Regions from separate parts of the Hominiventricola aquisgranensis genome, predicted to be linked through region 2. Evidence: riboswitches for the same ligand, from Rfam matches in the RefSeq annotation. Region 2 holds a riboswitch; the other holds the start of a gene.

Region 1 (4,420 bases), on a different contig from region 2:
AACACCAATACGACCAACGTACTCGTTGTAGTCAATGGTGCTGATCAGTACCTGGGTCGGTGCCTCAGCATCCCCTTCCGGAGCCGGAATGTAATCCAGAATGGTATCGAACAGCGGGGTCATGTCTTTGCCCTGCACCTCCGGATCAAGGGAAGCATAACCAGCTTTTGCGGAAGCATAGACAAACGGGCAGTCAAGCTGCTCATCGCTGGCCTCAAGGTCCATCAGAAGTTCCAGAACTTCGTCTACTACTTCAGCAGGACGAGCCTCTGGACGGTCGATCTTGTTAATACATACGATAACCGGCAGGTTCAGTTCCAGTGCTTTCTTCAATACGAATTTGGTCTGCGGCATGGATCCTTCAAAAGCATCCACAACAAGGATGACACCGTTTACCATTTTCAGTACACGCTCAACCTCGCCGCCGAAGTCTGCATGACCTGGGGTGTCGATGATATTGATTTTTGTATCCTTATAAAAAACAGCGGTATTTTTGGAGAGAATGGTGATTCCTCTTTCTCTCTCAATGTCATTGGAGTCCATGACTCTCTCAGCTACTTCCTGATTGGCACGGAACACACCGCTCTGTTTCAGAAGCTCATCGACCAGAGTGGTTTTACCATGGTCTACATGAGCGATGATGGCAATATTTCTTACATCTTCTCTCTTCATATTTAACCTCTTCTTTGTATCTTATAACGTTTCTGTCCTGTTTAAATCCTACAAATTTAATAGTGTAACACAAATTCCCCAGAAAACAAGCTTTTTCTTGCAGTTCCGTGAAATTTTTTGAAATGTATATTTTTTGAAATAGTTGGAATATTTGGTAAGGACCATGAATATATTTTACAGACAAAAGTACGAGAGACACTTCGTCAAAAGGAAGGGAGAACAAAAATATGTCGGATAAGATTATTGAAAACAACCAGGTGTCCATTATCGGGGAGGTTGTGTCGGGGTTTGTGTTCAGTCATGAAGTCTTTGGGGAAGGCTTCTATATGCTGGATGTATCGGTCAGAAGACTCAGCGACTCCTGTGATGTGATACCACTGATGATTTCAGAAAGACTCATTGATGTGAATGCAGATTACAGGGGTGCCTGCATCCGGGCGGCCGGACAGTTCCGGTCTTACAACAGGCATGAAGAGAAGAAGAACCGGCTGGTGCTGTCAGTCTTTGTGCGGGAACTGGAATTCATGGATGAGGAAGTAGAGAATTCCAAGACCAACCAGATCTTCCTGGATGGATACATCTGCAAGGCGCCGGTTTATCGGAAGACACCGCTTGGAAGAGAAATTGCGGATATTCTGCTGGCGGTGAACCGTCCTTATGGAAAATCGGACTACATTCCGTGTATCTGCTGGGGAAGAAATGCAAGATTTGCTTCAGGTTTTGAAGTGGGAGGCCACACGCAGATCTGGGGACGGATCCAGAGCAGGGAATATATGAAGAAAATAGATGAGACAGAGAGCGAGCGCAGGATCGCCTATGAGGTGTCTGTAAGCAAGCTTGAGTACCTGGAGTAATACTTGCATTTCTTATATACCTGGTGTAAGATAGACGAAAACAGCTAATTGTTTGGAGTCAGGAATAGAGAGGGTACTATGAGAGAGGGTAAACTTCAGATATATTGCGGAAGTGGAAAAGGAAAGACGACGGCAGCGTTGGGGCAGGCCATCAAAGAAGCCAGCCTCGGGCGTTCTGTATTCGTCGTTCAGTTTATGAAATGCCGGAAGGCAGATGAGGAGATCAGCTTTATCCAGCGGCTGGAACCGGAGATCAAGTTATTCCGTTTTCAGCGGAGAGAGGCGGCTTTTGAAGATCTGGCACCTGAAGAGCAGCAGGAAGAGATCATGAATATGAAGAATGGTCTGAACTTTGCAAAGAAGGTGCTGGCTACGGGAGAATGCGATGTGCTGATCCTGGATGAGGTCCTGGGACTGGTGGAGCAGGGGATTGTATCAGCAGAGGAAGTGCATGAGCTTCTGGGGGAGGCTTCTGACACTACAGAGCTGATATTTACAGGCATTAAGCTGTGTCCTGAGATGATGGACTGGGCGGATGATGTCTATCAGATCACTGCCTTGAAGGAATCTTAAGGGCTTGTTGACAAAGCATCTGGAAGATGCTATATTGAAGAAAATTGAACAAAAGAGATAGAGGTCGCGTGAATCATCAGTAGACGGTCGGATGCAGCAGAGGCACTGGAAGACAGCCGAAAGGGGTAAGCGCCGAAAGGCCGGATATTCTGCAAGTCCGGATCTTGGGCATGTGGTCAATAACCATATGACTGTCATCTGGAACAGATGGAGCGCTATCCGGACAATCAAGATAAGTAGTAAGAATCTGGAGAGGCGTATACTGGCACGCCTCTCTTCTTTTCATTTATATCAAAAAAGAAAATAGCAGGAGGAGAAGATATGTCTATTTTTACAGGTGCAGGAGTAGCAATTGTAACACCTATGAAAGCAAATGGCGAGGTGAATTATCCGAAGCTGGAAGAACTTCTGAATTATCAGATCGAGAATGGAACAGATGCGATCATCATCTGTGGAACTACTGGTGAGTCTTCCACGCTGACTCATGAGGAGCATCTGGAAGCCATCCGTTTTACGATTGAGAAAGTAGCTGGAAGAATCCCTGTGATCGCAGGTACTGGTTCTAATTGTACTCAGACTGCGATCTATCTGTCTCAGGAAGCGGAAAAATACGGCGCAGATGGTCTGCTGCTGGTATCTCCTTATTATAATAAAGCAACCCAGAAAGGTCTGATCGCACATTTTACAGCCATTGCCAATTCTGTAAAGATTCCGATCATCCTTTATAATATTCAGGGACGTACCGGTGTAAATATGACGCCTGAGACGATTGCTTATCTGACAAAACATGTAGAGAACATTGTAGCGGTGAAAGAAGCAAGTGGAAATATTTCCCAGATCGCCAAAGTGGCACAGCTCTGTGGTGACAGCTGTGATATTTATTCCGGTAATGATGACCAGATCGTTCCGATTCTGTCTCTTGGCGGAAAAGGTGTGATCTCTGTACTGTCTAACGTGGCTCCGAGAGAGACTCATGACATCGTAGCCAAATTCATGGCAGGTGACGTGGCAGGCAGTCGTGAACTTCAGTTAAAAGCACTTCCAGTTATTGAGAAACTGTTCTGTGAAGTGAACCCGATCCCGGTAAAAGCAGCTCTCAACATGCTGGGCTGGGAAGCAGGACCTTTACGTATGCCGCTGACAGAGATGGAGCCAGAGCATCAGGCACAGTTAAAGGAAGCCATGGCAGCATTTGGCATAAAAGCAAAAGGAGAAAACTAAGATGGTCAGAGCAATTATGCATGGCTGTAACGGCCATATGGGTCAGGTGATCACAGGACTGATCAAGGATGACCCGGAGATCGAGATTGTAGCAGGAGTAGATCCGGTAGACTGCCGTGACAACGGTTATCCGGTATTTCCTTCTATTGATAAATGTACGGTAGAAGCAGATGTGATCATTGATTTCACTTCTGCGAAGGCAGTGGATGGACTGATCGCGTACAGTGCAGAAAAAAAAGTTCCGGTTGTACTGTGTACTACCGGTTTAAGCGAGGAGCAGTTAAAGAGCCTGGAGGAAGCCAGCAGTCAGGTGGCAGTCCTTCGTTCTGCTAACATGTCCCTTGGTATCAACATGCTCATGAAGATTCTTCAGGACGCAGCAAAGATTCTTGTGCCGGCCGGATTTGATATTGAGATCGTGGAGAAGCATCACAACCGCAAGCTGGATGCACCCAGTGGAACAGCACTTGCTCTGGCAGATGCCATCAATGATGGCGTGCTTGACGGTGAATATGAATATAAATATGACAGAAGTCAGGATCACAAGAAACGTGAGAAAAAAGAGATTGGTATCTCTGCGGTACGTGGAGGAACTATTGTAGGAGATCATGATGTGATCTTTGCTGGAACGGATGAAGTGATCACCTTCAGTCACACGGCTTATTCCCGCGCAATTTTTGGAAAAGGCGCGATCCAGGCTGCAAAATATCTGGCTGGCAAACCGGCAGGCTTCTATCACATGAGTGATGTGATAAATGCACAGGTCTAAGAGTGTATTTTAGATAAATAAGCGTATAAAACAAAAAGAACTGTCCATATTAGTAACAGAAAGCTCAGAAAAAAGGAGAGACTATTATGAGACAGTTGAAAAAGTATGGACTTTATATGCTTCTGGCAGCTATTCTGCTGCTGACAGCAGCCTGTGGACGGAATAACACGAACAATGGAACCACTGCTGATGACAATATGGCAGGAACCACAGAAGACAGTAACCAGACCAATGAAAATGTAGATATTAACGACATTTTGTTTGATACAGATGGTGATGGTGTCTACGATCATACGGATGTGGATGGTGATGGACTGCTGGAAGAGATCGG
Region 2 (4,420 bases):
ATACTCACTCACACCAATCGGCTTTGAAATATCCTTGAGTGAATATTCTGCAACCACATTATTCTTACTTTTGCATAGAAGTAAGCCAATGGATGGATTGTCCTGTTCTTTTTTCAAAATACCATCTACGGCTGACAGATAGAAGTTTAACTGACCAGCATATTCCGGCTTGAAATCACCGGTTTTCAATTCGATAACTACATAACAGCGAAGGTTCAGGTTATAGAACAATAAATCAATATAAAAATCATCCCCACCTACATTCAGATGATACTGATTTCCAAGAAATGCAAATCCTGTTCCAAGCTCCAGAAGAAGCTTCGTGACATCCCGAACCAGTGCCTGCTCAATATCCCGTTCGAGCATATCTTCCCGGAAAGGAATGAAATCAAATACATATGGGTCTTTCATGGTCTGCACCGCCAATTCACTTTGCGGAGACGGTAAGCGGTGCTCAAAATTTGTAACTTTATCTGCCAGAACCTGCCGCTGGTATAAGCCACTTTCAATCTGATGAACAAGAACATTTCGAGACCAGCCGTTTTCTGCTGATTTTTTGATATACCAGTTACGTTCATCCATATTAGAAATCTTATCCATGAGAACAATATTGTGGCCCCACGGAATTTGTGCAACAACCTGTTGCACAAATTTTCGATCTGAATAAATCTCAGCGAACTTTGCCATATACTTCAAATTCCGAACAGAATAGCCTTTGCTTTCTGGAAAAGCAATTCGAATATCTGCTGCAAGGTTATCTATAAACTTATTGCCCCATGATTTATGCTCATTAATTACGCGACCTATATCGTGATATAAGAGCAACATATCTGTGTTCGCATGAACTGCCGCACGATATTGTGCCGCAGTAATTTCACTTTTAATATTTTCAATAATGGAGAGATACTCCTGTGTATTCATCAGCACACTTATCGCCTCGCTTTCACATCATTCTTATCATTATTTTCTCTCTTAGATTAATATACTATTTATTATACCATGAATAACAGATTCTTTGAAACCCGCTTTTTCATTTGAACGCAAAATGCAAAAAGGACTGCCGCTTTTCGCGACAGCCCCTCTGTTTCTCAATTATGTAATTCTTATGCCTCTGTACGTTTTTTCATGAACAACAGATATCCCAGTGTGAGCACCACACCAACCGGCAGTGAGATCCATGCGGACTGCACAAATCCTGCCACGATGTAGGTGATAAAGGAAATGGCTGCCACACTGACTGCATACGGCAGTTGTGTAGATACATGATTTACATGATTACACTGCGCTCCTGCAGATGCCATAATGGTCGTATCAGAGATTGGTGAACAGTGGTCTCCGCAGACAGCTCCTGCCATGCAGGCAGAGATTGCAATGGTCATCAGTGTCGGGTTGGTTGCCTGGAATGCGTCTACAACGATCGGGATCAGGATTCCGAAAGTTCCCCAGGAAGTTCCGGTTGCAAATGCCAGCAGGCATCCAACTACAAAGATAATAGCCGGAAGCAGATTTACAATACCTGATGCGCTTCCTTTGATCAGAGCAGCTACGAACTCTGCAGCTCCCAGGCTGTCGGTCATGGATTTCAGAGTCCATGCAAAAGTCAGGATCATGATAGCCGGTACCATAGCTTTGAAGCCCTCCGGAATACAATCCATACACTCTTTGAATCCAAGTACTCTGCGGCTTACATACAGAAGAATGGTGATCACCAGTGCAAATGCACTTCCGATGGCAAGACCTACAGATGCATCACTGTTGGAGAATGCAGTTACAAAATCCGCACCCTCAAAGAATCCACCGGTATAGATCATACCGATGACGCAGCAGATGATCAGTGCAATGATCGGAATCAACAGATCCTTGACTGTTCCTTTTCCAGTGTCTTCCAACTCGGTTGCTTCTCCATAAGGACGGTCCGGTGTGGTGAACAGATCGCCTTTTTTCGCATTGTCCTCATGAATCTTCATGGAGCCAAAATCAATATTCAACACTGCAATGGTGAGCATCATCACGATGGTGAGCAGTGCATAGAAGTTATACGGGATCGCACTGATGAACAGTGACAGTCCATCCTCTCCCTCGACAAAACCAGTAACGGCAGCTGCCCAGGAGGAGATCGGTGCAATGATACAGATCGGTGCTGCAGTCGCATCGATCAGATATGCCAGCTTTGCACGGGAAATATTATGCTTGTCTGTCACCGGACGCATAACACTTCCAACGGTCAGGCAGTTAAAATAATCATCAATAAAGATCAGAACACCAAGCGCAACGGTTGTAAGCTGTGCACCTGTGCGTGTTTTGATATGGTCACTTGCCCAGCGGCCAAATGCTGCTGATCCACCAGCCTTGTTCATAAGACATACAATGGCTCCCAGAATGATCAAGAACACAAGGATACCCACATTGTAGCTGTCGGACAATACTCCAATGATTCCATCCTCAAAGATATGAACGATGGTTCCCTCAAAACTGAATCCTGAATAGAACAGACCTCCAACCAGAATTCCAACAAACAGCGAAGAATACACCTCTTTCGTGATCAACGCAAGAACAATTGCCACAACTGGCGGTATCAGCGCCCAGAATGTGGCATACATAGCAGGTACATATTCCATGATAAAAATCTCCCTTCTTTTGCAAATACGATAGAGCCCGGACCAAACGGTTTATAGCATAAAAAAACCATGAACACAACGACTGGTTGCATCCATGGTCTCTTCTTATTATGTCCGACCAATGATAGCGCTCCACAGCCCTGTGACAGTCTGACGCATATTCTGCGGCAGCCCAGGAACCCTTCTCTCGGAATATCCAGATTCCTTCGGCAGTCTCCCCTTTCCATGCCAGCCGTTTCCGACCGTATACTGACATCTACTCATGAAGCCTGCGCCTCTATCATTTTTACATTTATTTCTTTGCTATCCTATCACGAAATACCTATAAGGGCAATAGGTATTTGACTAATTATTCAGATCTTTACTCTCTTTTATATAATTTGCTGCATTTTTCAGGTTTGCTGTCAGTTCTTCTTCCGTCAGCATCCTTCTAAATTTGGCAGGATTTCCCATATAGAGAGCTCCGTCCGGCACTACCGTATTCTGGGGCACAAGTGCGCCCGCTGCGATCATACTTCCCTTTCCGATCACAGAACCGTTCAGCACAATGGCTCCCATGCCAATCAAAGCCTGATCCTTGATCGTACATCCATGAAGGATTGCTCCATGGCCTATCGTCACATTTTTCCCAATAGCCAGGGACGCATCTGCATCCACATGCAGCACTGCCAGATCCTGAATATTCGTTCCTTCACCAATACTGATTGAATTAACATCCCCTCGGATCACTGCATTGTACCAGATACTTACATCCTTCTTAATCGTCACATCGCCAAGTACAACAGCTCCGTCTGCCACCACTGCCTGTTCATCTATCCGTGGTTTCTTCATCGGTCTTCTCTCCTTTACTTACAGACCCGCAAAAAACAGCTCATAATAATCATCTTCACCTTCCAGCATGGGAGAATTCTCTCCGCCGCCGTTGGTGCTCCGGCGCATGGCCGCATAGGCTTCTTCTCCTGCGGTGAGCAGATCCATCTCATAGATTTCATATCCAAGCTCCCGGCATTTCTTACAGAACGCGGCATAGGGCTGTGCTTCCTTCCTGGTGGCAAGCAGTTCTTCACGAAGTGCGGAATCATTGTGCGCCTTCTGCTTTAATTCATCCAACATCTCTGCAATTCCCATAAATTTTCGCCTCCTTTATTTGATGCCAAGTGCCTCCGCCCAGGTGCTCTCCTTAAATCCGGTCAGCACAAAACCATCCCCCACCAGAACCGGTCGTTTCACCAGCATACCGTCCGTTGCCAGCAATGCATACTGCTCTTCTTCTGACATTTGCGGCAGTTTGTCCTTTAACTGCATTTCTTTGTAGAGCATTCCGCTGGTATTAAAAAATTTTTTCAGCGGAAATCCACTTTCCTCATGCCAGGCTTTCAATTCCTCCTCACTGGGATTCTGCTCTTTAATATGACGGTCTTCATAAGCGATTCCGTGATCATCCAGCCATTTTTTCGCTTTCTGACAAGTACTGCATTTTGGATATTCTAAAAATAACATACTGTATCCTCCTGTCCCTTCATTTAATATATATTTTAGTTTAAAATAATTATATTACAAAAAACAACACATGCCCCAAGGCCAATAATAACAAATATCTGATTACCATTTCTTATTTCCTAATCTTCGTATTGCTTCATCAATGACTTCCATTGTTCTTTGGTAAATGATATACTTTCCATCCGCCAGTCTCCTTGCAACCGTTGACTGAGTTATATCCATTCTTTCAGCGCACATTTCCTGACTTCCTTGGTGAATCATCATATCCCATATTGTATAACGTTGTTTCTCTGTCCAGCTAT

What was found. A riboswitch is a leader RNA that binds a small molecule or an ion and turns the genes downstream of it on or off. The one in region 2 is predicted to bind lysine.
Region 1: it holds a riboswitch for lysine, as region 2 does, so the genes downstream of both, dapA (4-hydroxy-tetrahydrodipicolinate synthase) here and WMO62_RS03360 (Na+/H+ antiporter NhaC family protein) in region 2, are expected to answer to the same signal.

What each region holds. Positions count from the first base shown of each region.
Region 1 covers NZ_JBBMFC010000019.1:59,612-64,031, forward strand. Annotated here, with positions in the region: gene typA (translational GTPase TypA) at 1-672, opposite strand, end outside; gene WMO62_RS11190 (single-stranded DNA-binding protein) at 900-1,526, shown strand; gene WMO62_RS11195 (cob(I)yrinic acid a,c-diamide adenosyltransferase) at 1,605-2,099, shown strand; lysine riboswitch at 2,150-2,325, shown strand; gene dapA (4-hydroxy-tetrahydrodipicolinate synthase) at 2,421-3,320, shown strand; gene dapB (4-hydroxy-tetrahydrodipicolinate reductase) at 3,322-4,089, shown strand; gene WMO62_RS11210 (hypothetical protein) at 4,176-4,420, shown strand, end outside.
Region 2 covers NZ_JBBMFC010000004.1:107,551-111,970, reverse strand. Annotated here, with positions in the region: gene WMO62_RS03365 (PDDEXK nuclease domain-containing protein) at 1-921, opposite strand, end outside; gene WMO62_RS03360 (Na+/H+ antiporter NhaC family protein) at 1,104-2,618, opposite strand; lysine riboswitch at 2,736-2,906, opposite strand; gene WMO62_RS03355 (gamma carbonic anhydrase family protein) at 2,964-3,449, opposite strand; gene WMO62_RS03350 (hypothetical protein) at 3,468-3,746, opposite strand; gene WMO62_RS03345 (arsenate reductase family protein) at 3,762-4,118, opposite strand; gene WMO62_RS03340 (SatD family protein) at 4,221-4,420, opposite strand, start outside.